One region of the Kaistia sp. SLG-1 genome, then DNA from elsewhere that is predicted to be linked to it. Evidence: riboswitches for the same ligand, from Rfam matches in the RefSeq annotation. Region 1 holds a riboswitch; each other region holds the start of a gene.
What was found. A riboswitch is a leader RNA that binds a small molecule or an ion and turns the genes downstream of it on or off. The one in region 1 is predicted to bind cobalamin.
Positions count from the first base shown of each region.

Region 2: linked by a shared signal. The riboswitch ahead of AC6HZP_RS14370 (NAD(P)H-dependent oxidoreductase subunit E) and the one ahead of AC6HZP_RS22770 (ribonucleoside-diphosphate reductase subunit alpha) in region 1 are both predicted to bind cobalamin.
Region 3: linked by a shared signal. The riboswitch ahead of metE (5-methyltetrahydropteroyltriglutamate--homocysteine S-methyltransferase) and the one ahead of AC6HZP_RS22770 (ribonucleoside-diphosphate reductase subunit alpha) in region 1 are both predicted to bind cobalamin.
Region 4: linked by a shared signal. The riboswitch ahead of AC6HZP_RS12630 (CbtB domain-containing protein) and the one ahead of AC6HZP_RS22770 (ribonucleoside-diphosphate reductase subunit alpha) in region 1 are both predicted to bind cobalamin.

Region 1 covers NZ_AP048544.1:4,896,113-4,903,581, forward strand. The annotation lists gene AC6HZP_RS22765 (ribonucleotide-diphosphate reductase subunit beta) at 1-170, opposite strand, end outside; gene AC6HZP_RS22770 (ribonucleoside-diphosphate reductase subunit alpha) at 429-3,389, opposite strand; cobalamin riboswitch at 3,504-3,712, opposite strand; gene AC6HZP_RS22775 (AraC family ligand binding domain-containing protein) at 3,835-4,716, opposite strand; gene AC6HZP_RS22780 (alpha-glucosidase/alpha-galactosidase) at 4,942-6,411, shown strand; gene AC6HZP_RS22785 (ABC transporter substrate-binding protein) at 6,569-7,469, shown strand, end outside.
Region 2 covers NZ_AP048544.1:3,165,720-3,173,188, forward strand. The annotation lists gene AC6HZP_RS14365 (ABC transporter substrate-binding protein) at 1-714, opposite strand, end outside; gene AC6HZP_RS14370 (NAD(P)H-dependent oxidoreductase subunit E) at 763-1,551, opposite strand; cobalamin riboswitch at 1,670-1,895, opposite strand; gene AC6HZP_RS14375 (hypothetical protein) at 2,116-2,376, shown strand; gene AC6HZP_RS14380 (class I SAM-dependent methyltransferase) at 2,484-3,272, shown strand; gene AC6HZP_RS14385 (acid phosphatase) at 3,362-4,057, opposite strand; gene AC6HZP_RS14390 (alpha/beta hydrolase) at 4,474-5,436, opposite strand; gene AC6HZP_RS14395 (RraA family protein) at 5,423-6,070, opposite strand; gene AC6HZP_RS14400 (UxaA family hydrolase) at 6,096-7,283, opposite strand; gene AC6HZP_RS14405 (UxaA family hydrolase) at 7,343-7,469, opposite strand, start outside.
Region 3 covers NZ_AP048544.1:3,199,876-3,207,344, reverse strand. The annotation lists gene AC6HZP_RS14560 (MacB family efflux pump subunit) at 1-860, opposite strand, end outside; gene AC6HZP_RS14555 (efflux RND transporter periplasmic adaptor subunit) at 865-2,082, opposite strand; gene AC6HZP_RS14550 (efflux transporter outer membrane subunit) at 2,176-3,633, opposite strand; gene AC6HZP_RS14545 (ArsC family reductase) at 3,925-4,275, shown strand; cobalamin riboswitch at 4,346-4,566, shown strand; gene metE (5-methyltetrahydropteroyltriglutamate--homocysteine S-methyltransferase) at 4,675-7,029, shown strand; gene AC6HZP_RS14535 (heavy metal translocating P-type ATPase) at 7,112-7,469, opposite strand, start outside.
Region 4 covers NZ_AP048544.1:2,786,686-2,794,154, forward strand. The annotation lists gene AC6HZP_RS12610 (Bug family tripartite tricarboxylate transporter substrate binding protein) at 1-791, shown strand, start outside; gene AC6HZP_RS12615 (tripartite tricarboxylate transporter TctB family protein) at 896-1,372, shown strand; gene AC6HZP_RS12620 (tripartite tricarboxylate transporter permease) at 1,376-2,875, shown strand; gene AC6HZP_RS12625 (hypothetical protein) at 3,080-3,337, shown strand; cobalamin riboswitch at 3,368-3,585, shown strand; gene AC6HZP_RS12630 (CbtB domain-containing protein) at 3,616-3,822, shown strand; gene AC6HZP_RS12635 (CbtA family protein) at 3,839-4,594, shown strand; gene cobU (bifunctional adenosylcobinamide kinase/adenosylcobinamide-phosphate guanylyltransferase) at 4,599-5,147, shown strand; gene cobW (cobalamin biosynthesis protein CobW) at 5,144-6,160, shown strand; gene cobN (cobaltochelatase subunit CobN) at 6,165-7,469, shown strand, end outside.

The DNA.
Region 1 (7,469 bases):
GGCAGCAGCTGGTTCACGTCGGCGCGGCAATTGATCATCGCCTTGTCGTCGACGGAGACGCGACCGCCGGCGCGGTCGATCGCGCCGAGGCCGGTGGCGTCGCCGGCGGAAACATCACCGCCGACAGGGACCTTCGGCGCGGCGGCGTTGGATTCGGACCAATCGAGCATGGTCAACTCCTTGAAATTCGGATGGCGTCTTCCAAAGGAAGCGACCAAGGGATTCTTCTTCACCTCTCCCATGGGGAGAGGTCGACGGCGAAGCCGGCGGGTGAGGGGTTGAGGCATCTCCGGAGAGGACGGATCCCCTCACCCGGCCCTGGCGGGCCGACCTCTCCCCATGGGAGAGGTGAAGACCATTGCCGCAACTCCGTCCCAACACCCGGCGACTTGAGCCCTCCCGCATGGGAGGGCTCGGACGCCCTCGCCTTACTGGCAGGCTTCGCAGTCGGGATCGTCGATCGAGCACGCCTGGCCCCAGGCTTCGCCGATCGGGATGGCGATCGGCTGCGGGGCCGGCTTGATCGCGGCCGGCACGACGATCGGCGCGGCCGCCGGCGCCGTGGCGATGACAGCCGAAACGGCGTTGAGCTTGCCGTCCGTGCCCTTCAGCGTCGACTTCTCGACATGCGTCGCCGAGCGCGAACGCAGGTAATAGGTCGTCTTCAGGCCGCGCTGCCAGGCGAGCCGGTAGAGCGTGTCGAGCTTCTTGCCCGAGGGATTGGCGATGTAGAGGTTGAGCGACTGCGCCTGGTCGATCCACTTCTGCCGCCGCGCCGCCGCCTCGATCAGCCAGGCGCTATCGATCTCGAAGGCGGTCGCATAGAGCGCCTTCAGATCGTCCGGGATGCGATCGATCGGGCCGATGCTGCCGTCGAAGTACTTCAGGTCCGAGACCATCACCTCGTCCCAGAGGCCGCGGGCCTTGAGGTCGTGCACCAGTGCGGCGTTCACGACGGTGAAGTCGCCCGACATGTTCGATTTGACGTAGAGGTTCTGGTAGGCCGGCTCGATCGACTGCGCGACGCCGCAGATGTTGGAGATCGTCGCCGTCGGCGCGATCGCCATGGTGTTCGAGTTGCGCATGCCGACTGTCTTCACCCGCTCGCGCAGGCCTTCCCAGTCGAGCACGGTCGAGCGGTCGAGATCGAGGCCGCCACGGGCCTCGGCCAGCAGCTCCACCGAGTCGATCGGCAGGATGCCCTGCGACCACAGCGAGCCGTCGAAGCTCGGATAGCGGCCACGCTCGGCGGCGAGGTCGGTCGAGGCCGAGATGGCGTGGAAGGAGATCGCCTCCATGCTCTCGTCGGCGAAGCGGACGGCGGCTTCCGAGGCATAGGGAATGCGCAGTGCCTGCAGCGCGTCCTGGAAGCCCATCAGGCCGAGGCCGACCGGGCGGTGACGCAGGTTGGAGCGGCGCGCCTCGGGGATCGTGTAGAAATTGATGTCGATGACGTTGTCGAGCATCCGCATCGCCGTCTGCACGGTGCGCGCCAGACGGTCGAGATCAAGCCCTTCCGCATCGACGTGATGGGCGAGGTTGATCGAGCCGAGATTGCAGACCGCGACCTCGTCATTCGAGGTGTTGAGCGTGATCTCGGTGCAGAGGTTGGACGAATGCACGACGCCGGCATGGCGCTGCGGCGAACGGATGTTGCAGGGATCCTTGAAGGTGATCCACGGATGCCCGGTCTCGAACAGCATGGTCAGCATGCGGCGCCAGAGATCGGTGGCGCGGACCTGGCGCGACACGCGCAGCTCGCCGCGCACGGCGCGCGCCTCATAGGCCTCGTAGGCGAGCTTGAACTCGGGGCCGTAGAGATCGTGCAGATCCGGCACCTCGTCCGGCGAGAACAGCGTCCAGACGCCGTCCTCGGCGACGCGCTGCATGAACAGGTCCGGCACCCAGTTGGCCGTGTTCATGTCATGCGTGCGGCGGCGGTCGTCGCCCGTGTTCTTGCGGAGATCGAGGAACTCCTCGATGTCGACGTGCCAGGTCTCGAGATAGGCGCAGACGGCGCCCTTGCGCTTGCCGCCCTGGTTGACGGCGATCGCGGTGTCGTTCGCCACCTTCAGGAACGGCACGACGCCCTGGCTCTCGCCATTCGTGCCCTTGATATGAGCGCCGAGGCCGCGCACGCGGGTCCAGTCATTGCCGAGGCCGCCGGAATATTTCGCCAGCAGCGCATTGTCCTTCACCGACTTGAAGATGCCGTCGAGATCGTCCGGCACCGTCGTCAGGAAGCAGGACGAGAGCTGGGCGCGCAGCGTGCCGGAATTGAACAGCGTCGGCGTCGACGCCATGAAGTCGAAGGACGAGAGCAGGTCGTAGAACTCGATCGCCCGCGTCTCGCGGTCGATCTCGCGCAGCGCCAGGCCCATGGCGACGCGCATGAAGAAGGCCTGCGGCAGCTCGATGCGGGTGCCGCCGGTCTGCAGGAAATAGCGGTCGTAGAGGGTCTGCAGGCCGAGGAACTGGAAGTTCAGATCCCGCTCCGGCTTCAGCGCCGCGGCGAGCCGGACGAGGTCGTAGCGGCCGAGCTCGGGATCGACCAGCTCATGCTCGATGCCGGCGCGGACGAAAGCCGGGAAATACTCGGCATAGCGCGTCGCCATCTCGCTTTGGGTCGACTGGATCGCCGTGCCATGCACGAAGGAGAGCGCTTCGGCGCGCAGCATGTCGAGCAGCAGGCGGGCGCTGACGAAGGCGTAGTTCGGCTCGCTCTCGACCAGCGTGCGCGCCGCCATGACGGGGGCGAGCGACAACTCGGCCGGCGAGATGCCGTCATAGAGATTGCGGCGCGTCTCGGCGAGGATCGCGCTCGCGTCGACATCGGCGAGACCGGCGCAGGCTTCGTCGATGACGAGCTTCAGGCGCGCCTCGTCGAGCGGGCGCAGAACGCCGTCGGCGCCGCGCACCTGGAGGGCGGCCTGCACGACGGGGGCGGCGGGAACGGTCGCCTCGGCGGCGGCGCGGCGGGCGCGGGCGCGCTCCTCGCGATAGAGCACATAGGCGCGGGCGATTTTGTGGTGCTCGCCGCGCATCAGCGCCAGCTCAACCTGGTCCTGCACGTCCTCGATATGCAGCACGCGATCGGCGCCGGCGCGGCGGGTCAGCGCCGCGACGATCTGGTCGGTCAGGTCGCTGACGATCTCGTGCACGCGGCGCGACGCGGCGGCGCTGTTGCCCTCGACGGCGAGAAACGCCTTGGTCAGCGCGACGGTGATCTTGGCGGCGTCGAAATCGGACAGCGAGCCGTTGCGGCGAATGACGTGGAAGGCCGGCGCGGCGGCCTTGGCCGTCTTCGGCGCGGCGGCCGTCTTGGGCGCGGGGCTACCATTGGCCGGAGCGGCCGGCGCGCTGCGATCGGAATCGAGAACAAGAGACATCGGCTTCAGCCCAAATGTTGGGAGCAAAGGCCGAGCGGAAGCGAACAGGACGAACGGCCCCGGAAAAGGGCCGCACACGATCCAGCGCTCCACCGGGACACCCCGCCCGAGGACGTTTCAATGCTGTCGGGGCAGGTTTCCTGGCTCACGGGTCGTCGCTCCGTCCACCTTCCCGGCACCTCTCGGCCCCAGTGGTCTCTCCGGACGGAAACTCGCCGCTTACAGTTGCGGGGGCAGCTCCGGTTACGCCGCGAAACGACGCCCCGGATTCCCTCTTAGCCCCAAGCCACACGACTCAAGGCACCTCGACACGCAGATGTAGACGCTTTCGCGCCCTAGACGTCAATATATAGTTGTTGTTGACAGGGATTGCGAATCGGCGCCCGCCGCGAATTCCAAAGCGGCGCGGCCAAATCGCAACTGTGGAAATTCCGCGCCGCCGCTCTCAGCCTGCGCTCGCATACATGCCGGTGGTGCGGAACTCGGTCGGGCTGGTGCCGAAGAAGCGGCGGTACACCTTGGCGAAATAATTGGGATCGTCGAAGCCCGCCAGCACGGCCACCGCCTTGATCGAGAGCTCCGGCTGGCCGGCGAGCAGCCGCGCCGCGCGGCGCATCCGCTCCTGCAGCACGAACTCGGCCGGCGGCATGCCCTCGCTCGCCGTGAACAGGCGCGAGAAATGCGCCCGGCTCAGCCCGGAGATCTCGGCCAGCTGCTGCACCGGGAGCGGCCGGTCGAGATTGGCGAGGATGTGGTCGACGACGCGCTGGATGGCGCCGCCATCGACGCGCGAATCGCCATGCGGCCCGAACACGTCGTCATAGAGCGCCATCGCCGCCTCATAGGCGATGGCCGAGGCCGCGCCCGGCGTCTCGCCGCCGTCGATCAGGCGCAAACTGCAATCGGCGAGATGCTCGATCGTCTCGGGACGCAGCCGGAGCACCGGCCCGGTCGCGGAGAGGATCGAGCGATGGATGCGAAGCGCCTCCTGCCCGTTCATCGAGATCCAGAAGAATTCCCAGCGGTCGCCGGCCTCGACCGAGTAGCGATGGCTGTGCGGCACCAGGACGAGCATGGTCTCGCCCGCCGTCAGCCGGTAGTCGCGCCGCTCGTAGCGCAGCCGGCCGACGCCGGAAACCGTGTGCTGCAGCACCGTGAACGGCGTCTGGCCGCGCTTGCGGCCGTCCCAGACATAACTCTGATCGGTGCGGATCTCGTAGCCCGTGCTGGTCGGCATGGTGTGCAGGCGATGCCGGCCGCGCGGCAGCGAGACGGTGCGCATGACCGGCGCTCTCGCGGCCAGTTTGCCGAGCACAGAATTACCCATGAAAGCACAAATTCTCTCTGGAACGCCGTGAATCCTCGCGCATACTAGCCTCGCGCAGAGCGAATAAGCGATCGAAAAAGAGCAGCCGGATGAGCCAATACCACCCAAAGCTGCCGTTTCCCGCCCGGAACCGTGGAATTGCCCCGATGCGGCGTACCCGTCCGGAATGCGCCAGGACCCGCGCCGCCAGCGCGACGACCGCCCCCGAGGAACCCCGCAAACGCCATGTCTAGTTTCAGGATTGCCATCATCGGCGCCGGCAGCGTCGGCTTCACCAAGAAGCTGGTCTCCGACATTCTCTCGGTGCCGGAACTGCGCGAGGTCGAGTTCGCGCTGACCGACATCAGCGAGCACAATCTCGCCATGGTGCGGCAGATCCTCGATCGCGTGGTCGAGGCCAACAAGCTGCCGACGAAGATCACCGCGACGACGAACCGGCGCGAGGCGCTCGCCGGCGCGCGCTATGTCATCAGCTGCGTCCGCGTCGGCGGCCTCGAGGCCTATGCCGACGACATCCGCATCCCGCTGAAATACGGCGTCGACCAGTGCGTCGGCGACACCATCTGCGCCGGCGGCATCCTGTACGGCCAGCGCAACATCCCGGTCATCCTGGATTTCTGCAAGGACATCCGCGAAGTCGCGGAGCCCGGCGCCCGCTTCCTGAACTATGCCAACCCGATGGCGATGAACACCTGGGCGGCGACCGAATACGGCAAGGTCGACACGATCGGCCTCTGCCATGGCGTGCAGCATGGCGGCGAGCAGATCGCCGAGGTGCTCGGCGCGACCGACGAGAGCGAACTCGAATTCATCTGCTCGGGAATCAACCACCAGACCTGGTTCGTCGACATCCGCTTCCGCGGCCGCAAGATCGGCAAGGACGAGCTGATCGCCGCCTTCGAGCGCCATCCCGTCTATTCGCAGCAGGAAAAGGTCCGCATCGACGTCCTGAAGCGCTTTGGCTTCTATTCGACCGAGAGCAACGGCCATCTCTCCGAGTACCTGCCCTGGTACCGGAAGCGTCCGGATGAGATCAACCGCTGGATCGACATGTCGAACTGGATCCACGGCGAGACCGGTGGCTATCTCCGCCATTCGACCGAGACCCGCAACTGGTTCGAGACCGACTTCCCGAAATTCCTGGAGGATGCCGGCAAGACGCTCGATCCGAAGAAGCGCTCGAACGAGCATGCCAGCCACATCATCGAGGCGCTGGAGACGGGACGCGTCTATCGCGGCCATTTCAACGTTAGAAACCGCGGCATCATCGCCAATCTGCCGGAGGACGCGATCATCGAGTCGACCGGCTTCGTCGACCGCTTCGGCCTCAACATGGCGGCCGGCATCCGCCTGCCCGAGGCCTGCGCGGCGACCTGCGTGTCGTCGATCAACGTCCAGCGCATGGCGGTGCACGCCGCCGTCACCGGCGATGTCGAGCTCCTGAAGCTCGCCGTGCTGCACGACCCGCTGGTCGGCGCCATCTGCTCGCCCGAGGAAGTCTGGCAGATGGTCGACGAGATGCTGGTCGCCCAGGCGCGCTGGCTGCCGCAATACGCCCACGCCATCGACGGCGCCAAGGAGCGGCTCGCCCGCAAGACGGTCGCTACCCGCGACTGGCAGGGCGCGGCGCGGCGCGAGGTGCGCGGCATCGAGACGGTGCGCGCCGAACGGGCGATGGAAAACGCGGCCGGCTAGCCCCGGCCCTCAAGGAACGATCCGGCCGGCGGGAGGAGCCACCGGCCGGATCGCAATGCGCCATGGCGCCCGGGAGAAACACGAGGACGGGCGGCTCAGCGAAACGAGAACGACAGGGTGCGGCGCCTGCGCCGGCACCGTTCAAAGGGGAGGAAGCATGAAGAATTCCGTTCTGGCGCTCAGCGCCGCCAGCCTGCTGCTCGGGGTCTCGGTCTCGGCCGCCCTCGCCCAGGTCAAGCCGCCGGTCACGCCGCCCGATCCGCCGAAATTCGATGCCCAGGGCAAGATCGACTATGTCGGCGTGAACGACATCCTCGAATTCAAGGCGCTGCCCGAATATCACGAGCCCGATTGGGTCACGAAGAACTTCGTCGCGACCGGCAAGCTGCCGGCGGTCAAGGACCGGCTCCCGAAGGAGCCGATGGTCTACAAGAAGGGCAACACCGTCGACGGCATCGGCGTCTATGGCGACACGATGCGCCACGTCATCGGCGGCCGGCCGGAAGGCTGGAACTACACCGCCGGCCAGACCCAGGGCTGGGGCGGCATCGACATCGGCCTCTCCGAATGCCTGACGCGCTCCGGCCCGCTGTTCCAGATCCGGGCCGACGAGCTGCAGCCGCTGCCGAACCTCGCCAAGAGCTGGGAATGGTCGGAAGACGGTCACACCCTGACCATGCATCTGATCGAAGGCGCGAAATGGTCGGACGGCCAGCCCTTCACCACCGCCGATGCGATGTTCTACTGGGAAGACAACGTCAACGATCCGAACGTCACGCCGCTGAACGGCGCCACGCCGGCCTCGTTCGGCGAGGGCACGACGCTGAAGGCCGATGGCGACTACACGCTGATCTGGACCTTCAAGGAAGCCTTCCCGAAGCAGTATCTCTACCAGATGGGCTACGGCACCTTCTGCCCCGGCCCGGCGCATATCCTGAAGCCGCAGCATCCGAAATATTCGAAGAACACCTACGCGCAGTACAAGAACGCCTTCCCGCCGGAATATCTGAACATTCCGGTGATGGGCGCCTGGGCGCCGGTCGAATATCGCCCCGACG
Region 2 (7,469 bases), 1.7 Mb from region 1:
GAGCCGGGAAATGCTCTCCGACGGCAGGCCGAAGGCGAGGTCGAGTTCGCCGGCCTCGAAGGCGAGTGTCATCGCCTGGCTGTCGGCGAACTTGCGGTAGGAGACCGGGCTGCGCTTGTCGGCGCCGTCGAAATGCGGGTTCGGCTCCAGCTCGATCTCGGCATCGGGCCGGAACGTCTTCACCGCATAGGGACCGCTGAAGGTCGCCGTGCCGTCTTCCTTCAGATGGTAGATGACGAGCGGCCATTCGGCGAACAGCGCCTGGATCAGCGCCACCGGCTTTTCCGTCGTCACCTTCAGCGTCAGCGGATCGACCGCCTCGAAGCGCAGCGTGCCGCCGGTCGCCAGCGCCGCCTTGTTGTTGGCCATCGTATGAGCGAGCCCGGCGCCGACCGTCTCCGCCGAAACCGCCGTGCCGTCCGAGAAATGCCGGCCGGGCTTCAGCTTCACCAGCCAGGTGAGTTCATCGGCCCGCTCGGCGCTCTCGGCGAGCTCCGGCACCAGCACGCCGTCCTTGTCGACCGCGAACAGCGTCTCGCCGACGCCATGGCTGGTGAGCGCCCAGCCATTCGGGCCCTTGGCGGGATCGAGCCCGGAGGTGATGAAGGAAGCGCCGACGCGAAGCGTCTCGGCGGCCGAGGCGGGCACGGAAAGCGCCGATGCCGAGGCAAGCAGCGCGGCGGAGACGCACAGGGCGCGAAGCATGGTCTTCATGCGGTTTGGTCTCTCTGATGGAGGGAGGAAAAGGAATGCCGGCGGCGTTCAGCCGCGCAGCCTTTGCTTGCGCCCGGTCGGCGCATAGGCGAGCGCCGGGACGATCCGGCCGGCGAGGAGATGCTCGTCGATGATCTTGTCGACGCCGCTCTCGGTGACGCCGCCGTAATAGGTGCCTTCGGGAAAGACCTGCAGGACGGGAGCGAGGTTGCAGGGGCCGAGACAGGTCGATTTCGCCGTCATGACGCCGTCGCCGACGGTCCGGAGCTTGCGGCGCTCCTGCTCGTTGCGGAGATGGCCCCAGATGACGTCGGCGCCGGCCGCGTTGCACGGACCGCCCTGGCAGACCAGGACGCGGCGCTTCTGCGCCGGCACCAGCGAGGCATCCGGCAGCGGCCTTTCCGGAAGGGCGACGGGCGGCCGCGCGGCGCTCGCCTCAATCAGCTCGTCGACCAGGCCGCCGAGCGCCGGCGCTTCCTCGGGCGGCGCCGCGATCCGGATCACCGGCCAGGCGTCGCCATCTTCGGCGAGCCAGCGCTGCAGCGTCCGCCCGAGCCAGGCGTGGAAGCTCGGCTCCAGCGGGATGAGCAAGGGAACGATGACGATCTCGGCGAAACCGTCGCGCCGGAGCGACAGCATGACGTCGCGCAGCGTCGGCGTCCCCTGCTCGGAGAAGGCGAAGACGACATGCTCGCTTGCTCCCCGCTGGCTCTGGATGCGCGCGGCGAGCCGTTGCATTTCCCGCATCGGCGCCGCCGCGAAGGCGGATTTCGCCAGCAGCACGACGGCGCGGGCCGGCGGCCCGGCCTCCGGCCGAGCAGCTTGAATAGAGGACATGTTTCCGACTCCCCGGCGGAACGGGCGAGAGGCCGGAAAAGACCGCATGAATGGGGAATCCGGGCGGAATGCGCCCGTCACGACCAGCCAAACGTTCCCTGTGGACACCCCGCCCAAGGACATTGCACCGGTCAGGGCAGGTCTCCTGGCTCGCGGGTCGATGCCGTCGCTGCCTGTCTTCCCGGCGATCTCTCGCCAGTGACGTAGAATGGCAGCGCGGCTCACCGCTTACAGTTGCGGGGGCAGCTCCGGCCTTGCCTCGGTCCTGGACCGATCGGGCGCACCGGGTTCCCTCTTAGCTCTCTGCCTTGCGGTCAGAGAGAACCTTGACCGGCGCCGAACCTAGCGAGGACGACGCCCAAGTCAACCGGGTGGACCGCGCTATGGCGCCTGCACGGAGGCGTTGCAGTGAGCGAACGCGACACCTCCCTGAATGGCGACGGGCATGACCTTTGGGACACACTCGCGGAGGTTTCGGGAGGTTTTTCCCGGCTGGACCGCATTCGCCGCACACAGCTATGACCGACTCAGCTAAGCATCGTCTCAGCGTTAAGGAGACGTTAAGTGTTTGATTCGGCGGTCTACTACGTCCAGCCCAATGAAGACCGGGGCTTTGCCATCATGAGCCAGACAGGCTCGCTCATCGGCGCCTTCTCGTCGCATGACGTGGCGCTTTCCATGGCCAAACACCTCGGCAATTCCGCCGCCGAACTCGGCATGGCGGCGCGCGTCTTCGAGCGCTCGGACGACGCGCATGAGACGCTGGTGTTCGAACGCTGGCCGATCCGCCTGGCCGACCTCCCCTGGGACGCCGTCACCGACTGAACCGCCCGCTACGCGGGATCGCGCACTACCCCCTGCCCCGCCGGCTTGACAGCCACGCGCCGATCTGGTGAATGGCGCGCCCGCAGCGAGCAGGAGGCGCCTCTTCCATGGACATCTCGACCGTCGCCGCGCATTGGGAAGCCAATGCCGAAGCCTGGACCCGCCAGTCGCGCGCCGGCTATGACGTCTACCGCGACGCGCTCAACACGCCGGCCTTCCTCGCCATGCTACCGCCGATCGCGGGCCTCGACGGTCTCGACATCGGCTGTGGCGAGGGTTCCAACACGCGCCAGCTCGCCGGCCTCGGCGCGCGCATGACGGCGATCGACATCGCGCCGACCTTCGTCCGCCATGCGCGCGAGAGCGAGGCGGCCGATCCGCGCGGCATCGACTATCGCGTCGGCGACGGCATGGCCCTGCCCTTCGCGGAAGCGCGCTTCGACTTCGCCACCGCCTTCATGTCGCTGATGGACATGCCGAACCAGTCGGCCGTTCTCGGCGAGGCGCGCCGCGTGCTGCGGCCGGGCGGCTTCCTGCAGTTCTCGATCCTGCATCCCTGCTTCGTGCCGCCGCGCCGGCGCAACATCCGCGACGCGACGGGCGAGCCCGTCGCCGTCGAGGTCGCCGATTATTTCGAGACGATCGACGGCAAGGTCGAGAGCTGGTGGTTCTCCTCGCTCCCCGCCGCCGAGCGCGCCAAGGTCGAGCCCTTCCACGTCCCGCGCTTCCACCGGACGCTGAGCCAATGGGTCGAGATGGTCGTCGGCGCCGGCCTCGTCATCGAGGCGTTCGGCGAGCCGCGCGCGAGCGTCGACGCAGCGGCGGCCGAGCCCATCATCGCCGACACCCGCGTCGCGCCGATCTTCCTGCACATAAGGGCACGAAAGCCGGGTTGAGGCAGGGCGCCGATCTGGTGAATGGCGCGCCCAGATGAAGAAAGGGGCGCCCTTGGGCGCCCCTTGACTGGGTGAGGGCCGAAAGCCGTTTACATGCCGAGATCGGCACGAAGTTCCGCCCTGGCCTCCTCATAGGCCTTCTCGAAATCGGCATCGTGTTGCAACTGGATGGCGATAACCGCCCCGGAGATGCGCCCCATCTCGATGTCGGACGGGTAGTGAATCCCCGCCACGACCCGGTTGTGGCCGTACTCCCAGGCGCGTGCCATGATCTCAGCGCGCTTCTCCGGAACCATGTCGGACAGGATGATGCCCATCATCGTTCCAACGGTCGTGTGACCCGACGGCCAGGAGCCGGAGGTCGTCGGCTTGACGATGGGCTTGACGAGATCGCTGAGCATATGGGGGCGCGGACGCTTCCAGACATCCTTGGCCGGATCAACGACCGCGCCTTCCGTCGCCGCAACGCGCTCGAAGAAGGCATCGACCTTCGGCAGGGCGTCCTTGGTGAATTTCGGCCCCATGACGTCAGCGAAGCGCCAGACATTCTCTTCGGCATCCGCCTTGGCGCGCGCCTCCATGTCCGGTGTGCGCGTCACCTGCAGTCTCAGCACTTCGGCGATTTCAGCCTTGGTCTCCGCTGAATCGTTGGCCGGCGGAGGCGGCAGGATCATCGTCAAATCGACGTCCTTGGCGGTGAGGAAAGGCTTGGCGTCCTCGGCATTCGCGGCAGTGCCGACAACGAGAAGGAGGAAAAGCCCGGCGAAGGGGGCAAGTTTCTTCATGGAGGCTGGATCCTGACAGAGAAAGCAAGCAAGGCGCCGATCCTCGTTCGGCATGATAACAAGCCAATGACAGTCCCTGTGGTGGGCGCGTAGGCCGGAGTGACGCCGCGAGCTGGGTGCTCGCGTGAGCGAAGCCTCGAAAGAGGATCCAGCAGAGCACCCCGGCTTGCGGCGAGGTTGGCGGGATCAAAGCGCGCCCGGGACCCTCCTTCGAGGCCCGGCTTCGCCGGGCACCTCAGGATGATGGTTGAGTCCTGGCACTGCGGTTCGAGAGCCTGTTGTGACGCGTGCTCTGAGGGAGCCCTTACGGCCCATTTCTCCGCTCAGCCATCATCCTGAGGTGCTTCGCGTGAGCGAGGCCTCGAAGGAGGGTCCAGCAGGGCCCCCCGGCTTGCGGGTTGGTGAGTCTGGCGCGCTCAGCCGACCCTCTCCATCCATTCCGCCACCGCCTCATAGGCGGCGATCGTCCCCGGCGGCGGGGTCGGCACGCCGATGAAGCCGTGGTTGACGCCCTGGACATGCCTATAGGTCACGGCCACGCCGGCCGTGGCGAGGCGGGCGGCGAAGAGCGCGCCGTCCTGCGCCAGCACGTCATAGGCGGCCGTCACGATCAGCGTCGGCGGCAGGCCGGCGAGATCAGCGAGGTCGGCCGCGAGCGGCGAGCAGCGCGGATCGTTCCATTGGTCGGGATCCGGCGCGTAGAGCCCACGGAACCACAGCATGTCGGCCGTCGAGAGGCCGACGCTGCCGTCGCCGAAGGCGCGATAGGATTCGCCGACGCCGATAGCCGTCATGTCGGTCACCGGATAGAAGGCGATCAGGCCGGCCGGCTGCCGCCCGCGCTCGCCGATGCCCGGAAGCACGGCGGCGATCGCCAGCGTCGCGCCGGCGCTGTCGCCCGCGACGAAGACGCGGTCGGGATCGGCGCCGAGCCCCTCCGCCCGCGCCGAGAGATCGGCGAGCGCCGCGTCGGCGTCGTCGGGCGCGGCCGGAAAGGGATGCTCGGGCGCGAGGCGATAATTGACCGAAACGACGATCGCGCCGGTCGCGATGGCGAGCCGGCGGGCGTTGCGGTCATGCGTGTCGTAGCTGCCGAGCACGAAGCCGCCGCCATGGAAATAGACGATCAGCGGCGCCGCGGCGCTGACGCCAGGCCGATAGAGCCGCGCATGCAGCGGCCCCGCCGCGCCGGCGACCTCGATCGCCTCGACCACGACCACTTCCGGCATGCGGGACGGATTGGCCTGCATCTCCTCGAACATCGCCTTCGCCACGTCGGGCCCGACGTCGGGAAAGGCCGGCCGGGCGCGGCGCGCCTTGACACCCTCGACGAGCAGCGAATGCAGCGGTTCCGTCGGGGTCAGGTCAGAATTTGCCATATTTCAGATAGGCCTCTTGTGGGTCCGTGCCCGCGAGGATCGCGGTGCGTACGCGGTTTTCCGTGGCGATCGCCGTCTCCGCCCGCTCGACTACCTCGCCGAGATGTTCGGCCGGAATGCGGACCAGCCCGTCGCGATCGCCGAGGAAATAGTCGCCCGGACGGATCGCGATGCCGCCGATCTCGATCGGCACCTCGGTCGCCACGGGCAGCCAGTGTCCGACGATATCACGCGGGGTGAAACCACGGCACCAGGTCTGGAAGCCCATCTCCAACAGGAAATTCACGTCGCGGGCGTAACCGTCGACGATGCAGCCGCGCACGCCCTTGTTCTTCAGCGTCTCGGCCGAGAGCTCGCCCATATGCGCGACGATCCGGTCGTTCGGCTGCGACACCCAGATCGAGCCGGAAGGCGCCTTGGAGAGGAGCCCCGTCCAGGCGAGCAGGGTCTGGTGGCCGTCGGCATGGGGATCGGCCCGCCCCTCGATGGTGAAGGCAGGCCCGGCAAGCGCGCGCTCCGGCAGGATCGGCCTGAGCTCGGCCGGCAGCGTGAAATCGCGCAGCCCCATGGCGCGCATGACGTCATGCACGACGCCGGTGTAGCACGCCTCCAGGCGCGCGGTCAGATCGGTCAAGTTGTCCTCCCCCCACTCGCGATTGTCAGACCGGCAGGCAGGCCGGTCCGATGGGCTCGAAGCTCTTGTAGCCGAGCACGAATTCCTGGTGCGCGAGCTCTTCCGACTTGGTGCGCCCGCCCTGCCCGAGCCCGACGACGAGATCGTGGATCTCGCGGCCGACCGCGTCGAGGCTCGCCTTGCCCTCGATGATCCGGCCGGCGTCGACGTCCATGTCGTCCTCCATCCGCCGGTAGGTCTCGGGATTGGCGCAGATCTTCACCACCGGCGAGATCGCCGATCCGACGACCGAGCCGCGGCCGGTGACGAACAGCACGGCATGGCTGCCGCAGGCGATCAGCTCGGCGATCTCGGCATTGTCGTTGATGTTCGGGAAGCCGAAGCGCACCTCGCCGTCCGGCACCACGTCGAGCAGATAGAGCCCGCCATGCGGCGGGATATCACCTGGCTTGATCAGGCCGGAAATCGGCGAGGCGCCTGACTTCGCATAGGCGCCCATCGACTTTTCCTCGATCGTCGTCAGGCCGCCCTCGGCATTGCCGGCGGCGAACGAGCCATAGCCGAGCGTCGCATAATAGCGCGCCGCCTTGGCGACGGACTGCTCGAGGATCATGCCCAGTTCCGGCGTCACGGCCCGCGCGGCCATGATGTGCTCGCAGCCGATCAGCTCGCCGGTCTCCTCGAAGATGCACGCCGCCCCCGCCTCGACGAACAGGTCGAAGGCGCGGCCGGCGGCCGGATTTCCTGAGATGCCGGACGTGCCGTCGGAACCGCCGCAGACGGTGCCGATGATGAGCTCGCTCGGCTCCATCGGCACGGTCGGCGCGGCGTCGAGCGCGGCGCGCTGCTCGGCGACGAAGGCCCTGCCCTCGTCCATCGACTTGCGCGTGCCGCCGGTCGTCTGGATGACAATGGTCTTCACCGGCCGGCCGCTGTCGCGCACCTTCTTTTCCAGCGCGTATTTGTTGAAGCTCTCGCAGCCGAGTGAGATCAGGAGCACCGCGCCGACATTCGGATGGGTGCAGAGGCGCTCCATCATCCGCTCGGCATAGGCGTTGGGATAGCAGCCCGGAAAGCCGATGACGTGGACATCGCGCTCGCGGAAGGGAATCGCGATCTCGCGGGCGACGTGATGGGCGCATTCGACGAGATAGGCGACGACGACCGTATTGCGGATGCCCTTGCGGCCGTCGCTGCGCAGCCAGCCTTGCATGGTGGATGTCCGGGCCAAGGCCGGCGGGACGGGCGCGGCTTCCGTTGCGATCGCCATGCTCATCGGCCTGCCTCCGCCTCGTTCGCGTCCATCAAATGATAGGTCGGCGTGTAGTCGCTCTTGACGTTGTGGACGTGCACCGGCGCGCCCGCCGCGATCGCCTCGGTCGCGGTGCCGATCGGCGCG
Region 3 (7,469 bases), 1.7 Mb from region 1:
ATGCCGAGCATCGTCAGGAAAGTGCGCAGCTTGTGCGCGCGCATCGATAGCAGCGCCATGCGCAGCGCTTCGCCGGCGCGGTCGAGGATGGCGCCGAAGCCGCGACGCTTGCGGTCGGCCGGCTGGCTGGTTTCGCGGCGCGCCGGCGCGTCGTCTTTGGCCTTGCGCGTATCGGAGACGATGACGCCGTCGCTGATCTCGATGATCCGCTCGGCGCGCGCCGCCACCGCCATGTCGTGCGTGACGATGATGACGGTCTTGCCCTCGGCATGCAGCTCTTCGAGGATGCGGAGCACTTCCTCGCCGCTATGCTTGTCGAGCGCGCCGGTCGGCTCGTCGGCGAGGATGACGTTGGCGCCGTTCATCAGGGCGCGCGCGATCGAGACGCGCTGCTGCTGGCCGCCCGAGAGCTGGCCCGGCCGATGGTCTGTGCGGTCGGCCATGCCGAGGCGGCCCAGCAGCGCGGCGGCTCTTACCTGGCGGTCGTGCGGCGTCTGGCCGGCATAGACGGCCGGGATCTCGACATTGCCGAGCGCGGTCAGCTCCGCCAGCAGGTGATAGCGCTGGAAGATGAAGCCGAAATGCTCGCGGCGGAGCGCCGCCAGCTCGTCCGGCTGCAGCGAGGACGTCTCGCGGCCGGAGATGCGGTAGCTGCCGGAGGACGGCCGGTCGAGGCAGCCGAGGATGTTCATCAGCGTCGACTTGCCGGAACCCGAGGCGCCGACGATCGCCACCATCTCGCCGGCCCGGATCGAGAGATCGACATCCTTCAGGACCGCGATCGTCTCCTCGCCGGAGGGGAACTCGCGGCGGAGCGCGGTCAGGTGGATCAGGGGCTCAGCGGCCGGAGGGGCATGCATCGGCTCAGAATCCCATCGGCCCGCCGCGGAAGCGGCGCGCGCCGCCCGCCGACGCGTCCGATCCTTCGCCGGTGACGACCCGGTCGCCCTTGTTCAGGCCAGAGCGGACCTCAGCGATGACCTTGTCGTTCAGCCCGATCTCGACCTTGCGGGGGACGACCTTGTCGCCCTCGAGCACCCGCACCGTATAGGTGCCGTCGGCATTGCGGGGCCCGAGCGCGACCGCGGGGACGACCACGACGTCCTCGGCCCGGCCGAGCACGATATGCACCTGCGCCGTCATGTAGGTGCGTAGCCGGCCGTCATCGTTCGGGACGTGGAAGATGCCGTTGTAGTAGATCGCGGCGGAGCTCGAGGCGGAGCTGCCCGCCGTCGAGGAGGTGCTGAAGCTGCTGTCGCTGCGGATCGATTCCGGCGCCGGCTCGATCGCGTCGAGCGTCGTCTCATAGCGGCGTTCCGGATCGCTCAGGATGGTGAAATAGATCGGCTGGCCGGCCTTCACCTTGACGATGTCGGCTTCCGAGATCTCTGCCTTGACCGTCATGACCTCGAGCTGGCCCATGATGACGATGGTCGGGGCGGATTGCGCCGCGTTCACCGTCTGGCCTTCCTGGGTGACGATGGCGAGCACGGTGCCGTCGATCGGCGCGGTGATCTGCGTGTAGCCGAGATTGGCCTCGGCGGTCGAAACCGCGACCTCGGCCTCGATGATCCTGGCGTCGAGCGCCTCGATCTGGGCGCGCGTCGTCTTGACGTTGGCGTCGGCCGTCTCGAAATCCGCCCGCGATACCGCGTTCTTTTCCAGCATGGATTTCTGCCGGGCGAGCGTCTGCTCGGCCAGGAGCAGCGAGGCCTGCTTCTCGACGAGCTGGGCGCGGATGTTGGCGAGGGAAGCCTGCGCGGTGCGCAGCGCATTTTCCTGCGTGACGGAATCGATCTCCGCGATCAGGGCGCCCTTCGCCACTTGCTGGCCGAGCTCGACCTTGAGCGCCGTCACCCGGCCGGAAACCTGGGCGCCGACCGCGACGAGCTTCGACGGCTTCAGCGTGCCGGTCGCCAGCACGCTTTCCTCGACCGTGCCGGTCGAGACGAGCGCCGTCATCATCGGCGGGGTCTGCGCGCGGCTGAAATTGGCGCGATAGGCGTAGCCGGCCCCGGCCAGCACGAGAACCGCGATGACGAGAAGGAGGAGGCGGGACCGGCGGCGGGGTTTCTTGTTCATGCGGGCCGTTTTCTGAAGCTCTGGAGGGCAACGCGTTCGGCGCGCGCGACGCGCTGCCAGGCGGCGTTGGAAGGAAGGGCGGCGGCGGGGCGACTACCGCCGGGCAAGGTGCGGGCCCGTGCCGGTATCGACGATCTCGGGTTTCGAGCTGTCGACCGCGCCGCTCCAACCACCGCCGAGCGCCTTGTTGAGCGCGATGTAGTCGGTGGCGATGGCGACGCGGCTCTCGATCAGCGAATCCGAGGCGGAATAGAGCGAGCGCTCCGCCGTCAGCACGTCGAGGAAGCTCGACGATCCCGACTGGAACAGCGCCTGGGCGACCTGGTTCGCCTCGCGGTAGGATGCGGCGGCCGAGGCCAGCTTGCCGGACCGGATGCGATCCTGGGCAAGCGCGACGATGGCGTTCTCGACGTCTTCGAGCGCCGCCAGCACGCTGGCGCGATAGGCGATGAAGCTCTGGTCGCGCTGCGCCTCGGCGATGTCGACGGCCGCCTTGAGCTGGCCGCCATTGAAGATCGGGACGGAAAGCGTCGGGCCGAACGACCAGCTGATCGTCGAGCTCTTGCCGAGATCGCCGAGCTTGACGCCGTTGGTGGCAATGTTGCCGGTGAGGCTCGCGCTCGGATAGCGCGCCGCCTCGGCCTGGCCGATCCGCGCGGTGGCGCGCGCATATTGCGCCTCGGCGAGGCGCACGTCGGGCCGCGTCGTCAGAATATCGGCCGGAATTCCGGTCGGGATCGGAAGGCGCGGCGCGGGAACGGGTTTCGCGGTCTTCATCCGCTCGGCGAGCGCCGAGGGCGGCCGTCCGGTCAGCACGGAGAGGCGGTGCACCGTCTGGGCATAGGCTGTTTCCAGCGAGGGGATGCCGGCTTCCGTGCTGCTCGCCTGGCCGGCGGCCGTCGCGGCGTCGGCGGCGGTGGCGGCGCCCGCCTCGAACTTGTTGCGGGTGATCGCCGCCGTCTGGCGCTGCGACGCGGCGGTGCGCTTCGCCAGCGCGATGCGCGCCTGGTAGCCGCGCGCCGAAACATAGTTGGAGGCGACGTCGCCGATCAGCGTCAGGAGCGTCGCGCGCAGATCTTCCTCGGCCGCGTCCATGCCATAGCGCGCCGCCTCGACGCCGCGCTTGTTGCCGCCGAAGAGATCGAGCTCCCAGCTGGAGTCGAGCCCGGCGCGGAACTGGCTGGAGACGTCGCCGAGGCTCTTGCTCCGCGTCGCCGAGCCGCTGCCATTGACGTCGGGGAAGAGCGCTCCGACGCTCTGGCGGTAGCTGGCGCGCGCCTCGCGCACCTTCGCCTTGGCGTTGGCGACGTCGAGATTGCCGGCGACCGCCTCGTCGATCAGCCCGTCGAGCATGGGATCGCCGAGGCGCTTCCACCACTCCGCGAGCTCCGGCGGCTTCGCGGCCTTCGCCGAGGTGGCGCTTCCCCATTTCGCCGGCAGGCTCAGGGACGGCTTCTCATAGTCCGGGCCGACGACCACGCATCCGCCGAGCGCGGCGCCAAGCGCGACCAGCAGCGCCAGGCGGGGCAGTTTTGCGCGCGCGCCGGCGATCCCGCCCTGTAAAGGTCCGGAGCGCGGCGCGACGGCGATCCCGGCGACCGGAAGCCTTTGAGCGAGCAAGTGTGAATCCATATTAATTATAATGAAGGCTAGCTATATTCGGCGGGCGGACGACAGGTCAACGCCGGCCGGGCAGGGCGCATGGCCGCACACGGATTGCGACCGCTCTTTTGTGCAAGCAGGCTGACTTCCGGTCGATGGCTTCGCGGAGATCACTATGATCCGGGAAGGGAATCGATGGCGCTCCGGACGGGTCGCCAGGCAGGCAAGGAGTGAGACGGCGTGACGGTGACGATCTACGGCATCAAGAACTGCGACACGATGAAGAAGGCCCGGACGTGGCTGGACGAGAAGGGCATCGCCTACGCCTTTCACGACTACAAGGCCGAGGGCATCGACCGGGCGCATCTCGATCGCTGGGTCGGCGAGCTGGGCTGGGAAACCGTGCTGAACCGCGCCGGTACGACGTTCCGCAAGCTCGACGACGCCGACAAGCAGGACCTCGACGCGGCGAAGGCGATTGCGCTGATGCAGGCGCAGCCCTCGATGATCAAGCGTCCGATCCTCGATCTCGGCGACGGCCGCCTGCTGGCCGGCTTCAAGCCGGAGGTCTATGCGGCGGCGTTCCAGTAGCACGCCGTCACGACCGCATGCTGATATAAGGATATCTTTATATCGCGCTTGACGGGCCTCGGGCTGGAGCCTAGGACTGGGGCGTCGTGGTTCTCCGGCCCGCTCTGGCGGCGTCGGAGCTAAGAGGGAATCCGGTGCGTCGCGCTCTGCGTGGCAATGCCGGAGCTGCCCCCGCAACTGTGAGCGGCGAGCCCGGGTCCAATTCTGCCACTGAAGCCGCAAGGCTTCGGGAAGGCCGGACCAGGGCGGAGACCCGCGAGCCAGGAGACCTGCCTCGACCTCATAACGTCCCTGGGCGGGGTGTCCCGGTGGTGCGCCTGCGCCCGCCGGCCCGTCGCCGAGGGGAACTCACGCATGCGTCCGCTCGGCCTTTGCCCCCAAACATTTGGGGTTAAGCCGATGTCTTCTCTCACGCTTCCTGTCAGCACGCTCGGTACGCCGCGGATCGGTCCGCGCCGCGAGCTCAAGACCGCGCTCGAAAGCTACTGGTCCGGCCAGTCGAGCGCCGACGACCTGCTCGCCAGCGCCGCCGGCCTGCGCGCGGCCAATTGGGCGCGCCAGCACGCGCTCGGGATCACGAGCATCCCGTCGAACGATTTCTCGCTCTACGACCATGTCCTCGACACCAGCGTCATGGTCGGCGCCATCCCGGAGATCTACGGCTGGAAGGGCGGCGAGGTGCCGCTCGACACCTATTTCGCCATGGCGCGCGGCAGTGAGGGCCATGCGCCGGATCCCGCCTGCGCCGGCCACCATCATCACGACGCGTCGGGCGTTCCGGCGCTCGAAATGACGAAATGGTTCGACACCAACTATCACTACATGGTGCCAGAGTTCACGAGCGGGCAGCGCTTCACGCTCGCCTCGACCAAGCCGCTCGACGAATTCCTCGAGGCGAAGGCGCTCGGCTACCACACCCGCCCCGTCCTGCTCGGGCCGGTCAGCTATCTGAAGCTCGGCAAAAGCCAGGATCCGACCCTCGATCCGCTGACGGTGCTGCCGGCGCTTCTCCCCGTCTATGTCGAGATCCTGCGCCGCCTGGCCGCCCATGGCGCCGACTGGGTGCAGATCGACGAGCCCTGTCTGGTGCTCGACCTCGATGACGCGACCCGTCAGGCGCTCCGCGTCGCCTATGGCATGTTCGCCTATGCGCAGCCCCGGCTGAAGCTGATGCTGGCGACCTATTTCGGCGCGCTCGGCGACAATCTCGACACCGCCGTCGAACTGCCGGTCGCGGGTCTGCATGTCGATCTCGTCCGCGCGCCGGAGCAGCTGGACGCCGTTCTGGCGAAGGCGCCGAGCGGCCTCGTCCTTTCGCTCGGCGTCATCAACGGCCGCAACATCTGGCGCGCCAATCTCGCGGATCTGCTCGATCGGCTCGAGCCGGTGGTCGCGCGGCGCGGCCTGGATCATGTCCAGATCGCGGCGTCCTGCTCGCTGCTGCACGTACCGATCGACCTGGAGCAGGAAACCGATCTCGATCCCGAGCTGAAGAGCTGGCTCGCCTTCGCCGTCCAGAAGATGGACGAGCTGGCGACGCTCGGCCGGGCGCTGGCCGGCGGACGGGCGAGCGTGGCGCAGGCGATCGGCGCCTCGGCGCTGGCGGCCACGACCCGCGCCACCTCGCCCAAGGTGCACGACGCGGCGGTCGCCGCGCGGACGGCGGCCGTGACCGCCGAACTGGCGCAGCGGGAAAGCGGCTTCGCCAAGCGTCACGCGCTGCAGCAGTCGGTGCTCGACCTGCCGGTTTTCCCAACGACGACGATCGGATCGTTCCCGCAGACGCCGGAGGTCCGCAAGGCGAGGGCGGCGCATGCCAAGGGAGCGCTGGCCCCGGCAGACTATGAGGCCTTCCTGCGCCGGGAGACCGAGGCGGCCATCCGCTGGCAGGAAGAGATTGGGCTCGACGTGCTGGTGCATGGCGAGTTCGAGCGCAACGACATGGTGCAGTATTTCGGCGAGCAGCTCTCAGGCTTCGCCTTCACCAAGTCCGGCTGGGTGCAGAGCTACGGCTCGCGCTATGTCCGGCCGCCGATCCTGTTCGGCGACGTGTCGCGGCCGGAGCCGATGACGGTCGAGTGGTGGCGCTATGCCCAGTCCTGCACGGAGAAGCCGATGAAGGGCATGCTCACCGGCCCGGTGACCATCCTGAACTGGTCCTTCGTGCGTGACGACGTTCCGCGCAGCGTCGCCTGCCGCCAGATCGCGCTCGCCATCCGGGACGAGGTGCAGGATCTCGAAAAGGCCGGCGCGCGGATGATCCAGATCGATGAGGCGGCTCTGCGCGAGGGCCTGCCGCTGCGGCGCGGCGAATGGGGGCACTATCTCGACTGGGCGGTTGAGAGCTTCCGGATCTGCGCCTCCGGCGTCGGCGACGCGACGCAGATCCACACCCATATGTGCTACTCGGAGTTCAACGACATCATCGACGCCATCGCGGCGATGGATGCCGACGTGATCTCGATCGAGACGTCGCGCTCGAAGATGGAGCTGCTCGAAGCCTTCGTCAGCGATCGCTATCCGAACGATATCGGCCCGGGCGTCTACGACATCCATTCGCCGCGCGTGCCGGCGGTGGTGGAGATGACGGAGCTGCTCGACAAGGCGGCCGAGCGCCTGGCGGTCTCGCAGATCTGGGTCAATCCCGACTGCGGCCTCAAGACCCGCAAGTGGGATGAAGTGCGCCCGGCGCTCGTCAACATGGTCGCGGCGGCGAGGGAGCTGCGCTCGCGCTTCGTCGAGGCGGCCGAGTAGCGCCGGCTCAAGCTGGCCGCGCCGGAGAATTATTCCGGTGCGGCCATTTCGGAAAGTTTATTCAGATCAACGCCTTGCGGGCTCAGGCTCGCAAGGCTCTGAGCGCGTTCAGGATCACGGCGACGTCGATCGCTTCCTGCAGCAGCGCCCCCTGCAGCGGCGGCAGATAGCCGAACGCCGCCACGATCATCGCGATCAGCGAGAGGCCGAGGCCGGCGACCACGCTTTGCAGCGCGATGCGTGCCGAGCGATGCGCCACGCCGATCGCGTCGGCGAGGCGATCGATCCGGTCGACCAGCAGCACGACGTCGGCGGTTTCCGACGAAGCGGCGGCGCCGCGCGCGCCCATGGCGACGCCGACATCGGCCGCGGCGAGCGCCGGCGCGTCGTTGACGCCGTCGCCGACCATCATCACCGGGCCGGCCGCGCGGGCGGCGGTG
Region 4 (7,469 bases), 2.1 Mb from region 1:
CGGTCAATGTCGTCAATCGCACGGGCGGCTCCGGCGTCGTCGGCCACAGCGCCATCGCGACCGCCAAGCCGGACGGCTACACGATCGGCATCGTGACGATCGAGATCGACATGATGCACTGGCAGGGCCTGACGGACCTGACCTACAAGGACTTCGACTTCCTCGCCATGGTCAATGCCGATCCAGGCGGCGTGATGGTTTCGGCCAGCTCCGAATACCAGACGCTTCCCGACCTGCTCGCCGCCATCAAGGAGAAGCCGGCCGGCACCTTCAAGGCGTCCGGAACCGGGCAGGGCGGCATCTGGCATCTCGGCCTCGCCGGCTGGATGATGTCGCACGGGCTGAAGCCGGACCACGTCACCTGGGTGCCGAGCCAGGGCGCCGCCCCCGGGATCACCGACATGGTCGCCGGCGGCGTCAATCTGGTGCCGACCTCGCTCGCCGAGGGCCGCTCGATGATCGACGCCAAGCGCGTCACCCCGCTCGGCTCGATGTCGCCGGAGCGGCAGGCGCTATTCCCGGATGTGCCGACGCTGAAGGAATCGGTCGAATCCGACTGGACGCTGGCGGTCTGGCGCACGGTCGCCGGTCCGAAGGGGCTGCCGGAAGACGTCGCGGCCAAGCTCGGCGCCGCGCTCGAGAAGGCCTACAACAGCCCCGAATACCAGAAGTTCATGAACGAGCGCGGCTTCGGCATGCGCTGGGCCGACGGCGCGGAGACGACGCGCATCGTCGGCGAGGACGACGCGACGCTCGGCGCGATCATGAAGGAGGCCGGCCTCGCCAAATAGGCGGCCGGCAGCCTCTCCGGTCCCATGCCTGCGGCGCGGCCACGGATGAATTCCGTCGGCCGCGCCGTGCCCCCGGTCTCGCACGGAACGGCCAAGATCAGACCATGATCAAACTCAGTGAACTCCATCTGGGCGTGTTGACCGCGCTTGGCGGCATCGTCCTTCTCTTCGTCTCCGCCCATTTCGTGGCGCTGCCCGGCCAGGCCTATGGCGCCGGCACCATGCCGCGGCTGATCGGCTGGTGCGCCATCCTGCTCGGCGGCTTTATGATCGCGACCAGCCTCCGCCATCTGCCGCGCATGTTGAAGCCGCATCTCGCCGACTGGGTCCGCAAGCCGCGGCTGGCGCTCTCGGCACTGGCCTCTCTCGCCGTGATCGTCTTCTACATCCTGTTCGCCGACGCGCTCGGCTTCATCCCGACCAGCTTCCTCGCCCTGACGGCGCTGATGCTGCTCTTGCGCACGCGCCCGCTGACCGCGGTTCTCGCCGGCGCATTGACGACGCTCGCGGTCTATTACGGCTTCTCGCGCATGCTCATGGTGCCGCTGCCGCGCACCGAATTTCTCTCGTTCCTGGGGTGACGCATGCTGATCTTTGAACAGGCCGCGGCCCTCGTCTTCCAGCCCTATGTCCTCGGCGTCATCCTGGCATCCGCCGTGTTCGGCATGCTGGTCGGCGCCATTCCGGGCCTGACCGCCACCATGGCGACTGCTCTGCTGGTGCCGATGACCTTCTTCATGGAGCCGGTGCCGGCGATCGCGGCGATCGTCACCGCGACCGCGATGGCGATCTTCGCCGGGGATATTCCGGCGGCACTCCTGCGCATGCCCGGCACGCCCGCCAACGCCGCCTATGTCGACGACGCCTACAAGATGACCCATTCCGGACGCGGCGACGAGGCGCTCGGCGCGGCGCTCGTCTTCTCGGCCATCGGCGGGCTGTTCGGCTCGATCGTGCTGATGACACTGGCGCCGGCGCTGGCCGAGGTGGCGCTCCGCTTCAGCTCGGAGGAATATTTCTGGCTGGTGCTGCTCGGCCTCTCCTGCGCCGTCTTCGTGACGCCGAGCTCGCCGACGCGAGGGCTGATCTCGCTGCTGTTCGGGCTCTTCATCGCCACCATCGGCATGGAGAACCCCTCGGGCGAGCCGCGCTTCTCCTTCGGCAATCTCGAGCTGATGGCCGGCATCCAGTTCATCCCGGCGATGATCGGCCTGTTCGCGGTGTCCGAAATCCTGCGTTCCGTGACCGCGACGATCCCGCGCCAGAAGATCCCGCGCTCCGACGGCCAGGGCATCTTCAGGACGCAATGGCTGAACCTGAAGAAGTACCCGGTGCAGACGGCGCGCGGCAGCATCACCGGCACCGCGCTCGGCATCCTGCCCGGCGCCGGCGCCGACATCGCCGCCTGGATCTCCTACGCGATCTCCAAGCGCTTCTCGAAGCAGAAGGAAAAGTTCGGCAAGGGCCATGTCGAGGGCCTGGTCGAGGCGGGCGCCTCGAACAATTCCGCCGTCAGCGGCGCCTGGATCCCGGCGCTCGTCTTCGGCATTCCGGGCGACTCGATCACCGCCATCGTCATCGGCGTGCTCTACATCAAGGGCATCAATCCCGGCCCGACGATCTTCATCAACGACCCGCAGTCGATCTACGCCATCTTCATGGTGTTCATCCTGGCCAACCTGATCATGCTGCCGCTCGGCTGGCTGGCCATCAAGGGCGCGCGGCCGATCCTGTCGATCCCGACCACGATGCTGATGCCGATCATCCTGATCTTCTGCATCGTCGGCGCCTTCGCCATCAACAATTCGATGGCCGGCGTCGTCATGATGCTGATCTTCGGCATCATCGGCTTCTTCATGGAGGAGAACGACATCCCGATCGCGCCGGCCATTCTCGGCATGGTGCTGGGGCCGATGCTGGAGCAGAACTTCATCACCTCGATGATCAAGGGCGACGGCAACTTCCTGCACTTCTTCGAGCGGCCGATCGCGGGCGGCCTCGGCGTCTTCACCATCGCCATATGGCTGGTGCCGCTGGCGATGCTGCTGCTGCGCCGGCGGAAAAAGAGGACGGTCACGGCCTGAGCCCGAGGCCGTCGCCACACAAGGATTTCCGCCGGCTCTCGGGCCGGCGGAAGCCGTTTCGAGGCGGGGTGTGGCTCCGCCATGCGTTGCAATCCCGCCTCCTTCCTCCACATAAGAACGAGGGATGGAGCGTCCGCGTCACTGGGGACCGCGCCGTCGCAAGGACGAAGAAACCAGCTCGAACCAAGCGGAGACGCCGGTCGCATGCCTTCCATTCGCCTCGGCAAGAAGACGATTTCCCTGCCCAGGAGCCGCACCGCGCGCGTCGCGGTGGGGAGCGGATTCGTGGTCGGCGGCGCCCTCGGCTTCCTGCCCGTGCTCGGATTCTGGATGCTGCCGATCGGGCTGATCGTCCTGTCCCATGATTTCCCGCGCGTGCGGCGCCTGCGCCGGCAGACGGAAGTGGCGCTTCTGCGCCGTTGGGCGCGGTTTCGCAACAAGGCCGCGCCCTCGGCCAAATGAGCGCCAGCTTGCGCTTCCAGTGCATTCAATCTAGCGTGATTTCGCGTCGGTTCCCCCGATGGGCCACAGGCTCAGGGGGATGAAATGGGAATTCGGTACGGAAGGACCCCTAGCGGGATTCCAAGTCCGGAGCTGCCCCCGCAACTGTGAGCGGCGAGCGACCTCGCGATGGCCACTGGGAAACCGGGAAGGCGTCGAGGAAGCAGCGACCCGCAAGCCAGGAGACCAGCCAGCGCCTCATACCAGCAAGCCGTCGGTGGGACGGCTAAGGAGACGCTATGACCAATTTCTCGAAGACCGCTGCCCAGGCGACCTCGATTGCCGTCGGCGGCACGGAGACCGACGCCGCCGCGCGCATCGTGCCGGCGCTGTTCGCGATCGCCTTCGGCCTCGTCCTGTTCGTCGGCACCGGCTTCGCCGCGCCGAGCCTGATCCACAACGCGACGCATGACACACGGCATTCCCTCGGCTTGCCCTGCCACTGACGCCTGAGGGATCCACATGTTCAAGACGATCATCCTGAGCGCCTTCGGCGCAGGGCTTGCCGTGGGCGTTGCCCTTTCCGTCGTGCAGGCCGTCACCACCGAGCCGCTGATCCTGCACGCCGAAACATTCGAAAACGCCGAGCCGGCCACTGCCGCCGCCGTGCCGCATGAGCATGCGGCGAACGAGGCGCATGCGGGCGAGACTGCTGCGGCTCCGGCCGCAGTCGAGGCCGCCGCTCCGGCACATGAGCACGACGAAGACGCGTGGTCGCCTGCCGACGGCTTCGAGCGTTCCGCCTATACCTTCCTCGCCAATCTCCTGGTCGGCGTCGGCGTCTCGGCCGTTCTGCTCGGCCTGATGTCGATCCGCGGCGGACAGATCGACGCCCGCACCGGCGTGCTCTGGGGCGTCGCCGGCTTCTTCGCCGCCTCGCTGCTGCCCTCGCTCGGCCTGTCGCCGGAGCTTCCGGGCACTGCCGCCGCCGAGATCACCTCGCGCCAGGTCTGGTGGCTCTCCACCGCCGCCGCCTCGGCCATCGGCCTCGCGCTGATCGTCTTCAGCCAGTCCTGGCTGCTGAAGGTCGCCGGCCTCGTCCTCGGCGTCCTGCCGCATGTGATCGGCGCGCCCGTGCCGCCGACGCTGGAGGCGTCCTATCCGGCCGGCCTCGGCGGGGAATTCGTCGCGGCATCGCTGGTCGTCAGCGCGCTGCTCTGGGTGCTGTCCGGTCTGTTCTCCGGCTGGCTCTACCAGCGTCTCGCACGGGCCGCATGACACCGTGACCGCCCCCGCGCCCCGCACGGCGCTGATCCTCGGCGGCGCCCGCTCCGGCAAGAGCCGCTTCGCCGAGGCGATCGTGATCCGCACCCGTCTTCCCGCCACCTATCTCGCCACCGCCGAGATCCGCGATGCTGAAATGCAGGCGCGGATCTCGACGCATCGCGAGCGGCGTGGCGGCGACTGGACCACGGTCGAGGAACCGCTGGAGCTGACCGACCGCGTCGCCGCGCTCGCCGATCCCGGCCGCGTGCTCCTCGTCGATTGCCTGACGCTCTGGCTCTCCAATCTGATGGAGGCCGAGCGCGACATCCCGGCCGAGGCCGCGCGCCTCGCCGACGCGCTTCGCGGCGCGCGCGGGCCGGTCGTCCTCGTCTCGAACGAGGTCGGCTCCGGCATCGTGCCGATGAATGCGCTCGCCCGCCGCTTCGCCGACGAGCAGGGGCGGCTGAACCAGACGATCGCCGCCGCCGTCGAAACCGTCTTCCTCGTCGCCGCCGGCCTGCCGCTGCGGCTGAAACCCAATCCCGATACGGAGTTCGCCCTGTGACCGCCCGCATTCCCGCCACCATCGTCACCGGCTTCCTCGGAGCCGGCAAGACGACGCTGATCCGCAACCTGATCGCCGACGCGAAGGGGCGCCGCATCGCGCTCATCGTCAACGAGTTCGGCGACATGGGCTTTGACGGCTCGCTGCTCTCCGATTGCGGCGTCGACGATTGCAAGCCCGACAGCATCGTCGAGCTCACCAATGGCTGCATCTGCTGCACCGTCGCCGACGACTTCCTGCCGACCATCGAGGCGCTGCTGGCGCGCGAGAACGCGCCGGATCACATCGTCATCGAGACCTCGGGCCTGGCGCTGCCGCAACCATTGGTCCGCGCCTTCACCTGGCCGTCGGTTCGCCACCGCGTCACCATCGACGGCGTCATCACCGTCGTCGACGCCGAGGCGGTCGCCGCCGGCCGCTTCGCGCATGACGAAGAGGCCGTGGCTGCCCAGCGCGCCGCCGACGACTCGCTCGATCACGAGGATCCGATCGAGGAACTGTTCGAGGACCAGCTCTCCTGCGCCGATCTGATCGTCTTCTCGAAGACGGACCTCGTCGACGCGAAGCAGCTTGAGGAAGTCGCAGAGATCGTCGCCCGCGATGCCCGCAAGGAAGCGCGCGTGGTTCACGCGACCGCGAGCGGCCTACCGGCCGAGATCCTGCTCGGCGTCGGCGCGGCGGCCGAGGACGACGCTTTCGAGCGCAAAAGCCATCACGACCTCGAAGGCGAGGAGCACGACCACGACGATTTCGACACCTTCATCGTCGATGTCGCCGAGCAGGCCTCGATCGAGGCGCTGGCGTCGCGCGTCCGCGCCGCCATGGCGGAAGCGAACGTGCTGCGCATCAAGGGCAGGGCGGCTGTCGCCGGCAAGGCGGCGCCCGCCGTCGTGCAGGCGGTCGGCCCGCGCGTCGACACCTATTTCGCGCCGGGCGGCAATGCCGGCCGTCTCGTCGTGATCGGCGAGCGCGGGCTCGACCGCGCCGCCATCGCCGCGCATTTCGCGGGCTAAGATCATGCATCTCGTCGCCGGAGAGATGGAGCGGATCGACGATGGCGGCAGCGCCGTCGATCTCGACCAGTCGCCCGGCGACATCGTCATCCTGTCGGCCGCCGATACGGAGCTCGCCGCCTTCGCGGCGGCCTTCGCATCGACGCCGGAAGGGCCGTCGCTGCGCCTCGCCAATCTGATGCAGCTGACGCATCCCTATTCGGTCGATCTCTATCTCGAGAAGACGGTCGCGCAGGCAAAGCTCGTCTTCATCCGCATGATGGGCGGCGTCGGCTACTGGCCCTATGGGCTGGAGGCGATCCGCGCGCTCTCCCGCGCCGGCGGACCTGAGATCGCCGTCGTGCCCGGCGAGGATCGCTGGGATCCGGCGCTCGAGGCCTATTCGACCGTCGCGCCCGAGATCGCGCATCGGCTGTGGCGCTATTCCGCCGAAGGCGGCGCGATCAATATCGGCCGCGCGCTCGCCTATGCGCGCCATGTCGTCGGCGGGGGCGAAGCGCCGCCGGAGCCGCAGGTGCTTCCCGAGGTCGGCTTCTACCGTCCGGGCGAGGGTGTCGTCACGGAGGCGCTGCGGCCCGAGGATGCCGGCCGGCCGGTGGCGTTCCTCACCTTCTACCGCTCGGTCATTCCCGGCGGCTCGACCGAGCCGATCGACGCGATGGTGGAAGCGCTCGATCGCGAGGGCATCGCCACGGTGGCGATCTTCGCCTCCAGCCTGAAGAACGAGGAAGCGGCGGCCTTCGTCGACAGAGCTTTTGAGGATCTGAAGCCTGCGATTGTCCTCAACGCCACCGCCTTTGCGATTTCGCGTCCCGGTCGGGCGCATGAACCGACCGTGCTCGACCGGGCCGGAAAGCCGGTTCTGCAGCTCGTCTTCGCCGGCACCAGTCGCGAGGCGTGGCTCGAATCCACGCGCGGTCTCGGCCCGCGCGATCTGATCATGAATGTCGTGCTGCCCGAAGTGGATGGCCGCATTCTGACCCGCGCCGTGTCCTTCAAGGAAGAGGTCGAGAGCGACGGCCGCACCGACAGCCGCATCGTCGTCTACCGCGCCGACCGCGAGCGCATCGCCTTCGTGGCGGCACAGGCGGCCAACTGGGTGCGGCTCGCGGCGAAGGAGCCTGCCGATCGGAGGATCGCGCTCGTCCTCTCCAACTATCCCGATCGCGACGGCCGCCTCGCCAACGGCGTCGGCCTCGACACGCCGGAAAGCGCCGCCCGGATTGCTTCCGCCATGAAGGGGGCCGGCTATGCGCTGGAGGGATTCCCGGAGACGGGCAGGGCGCTGATGGAGCTGCTGCTCTCCGGC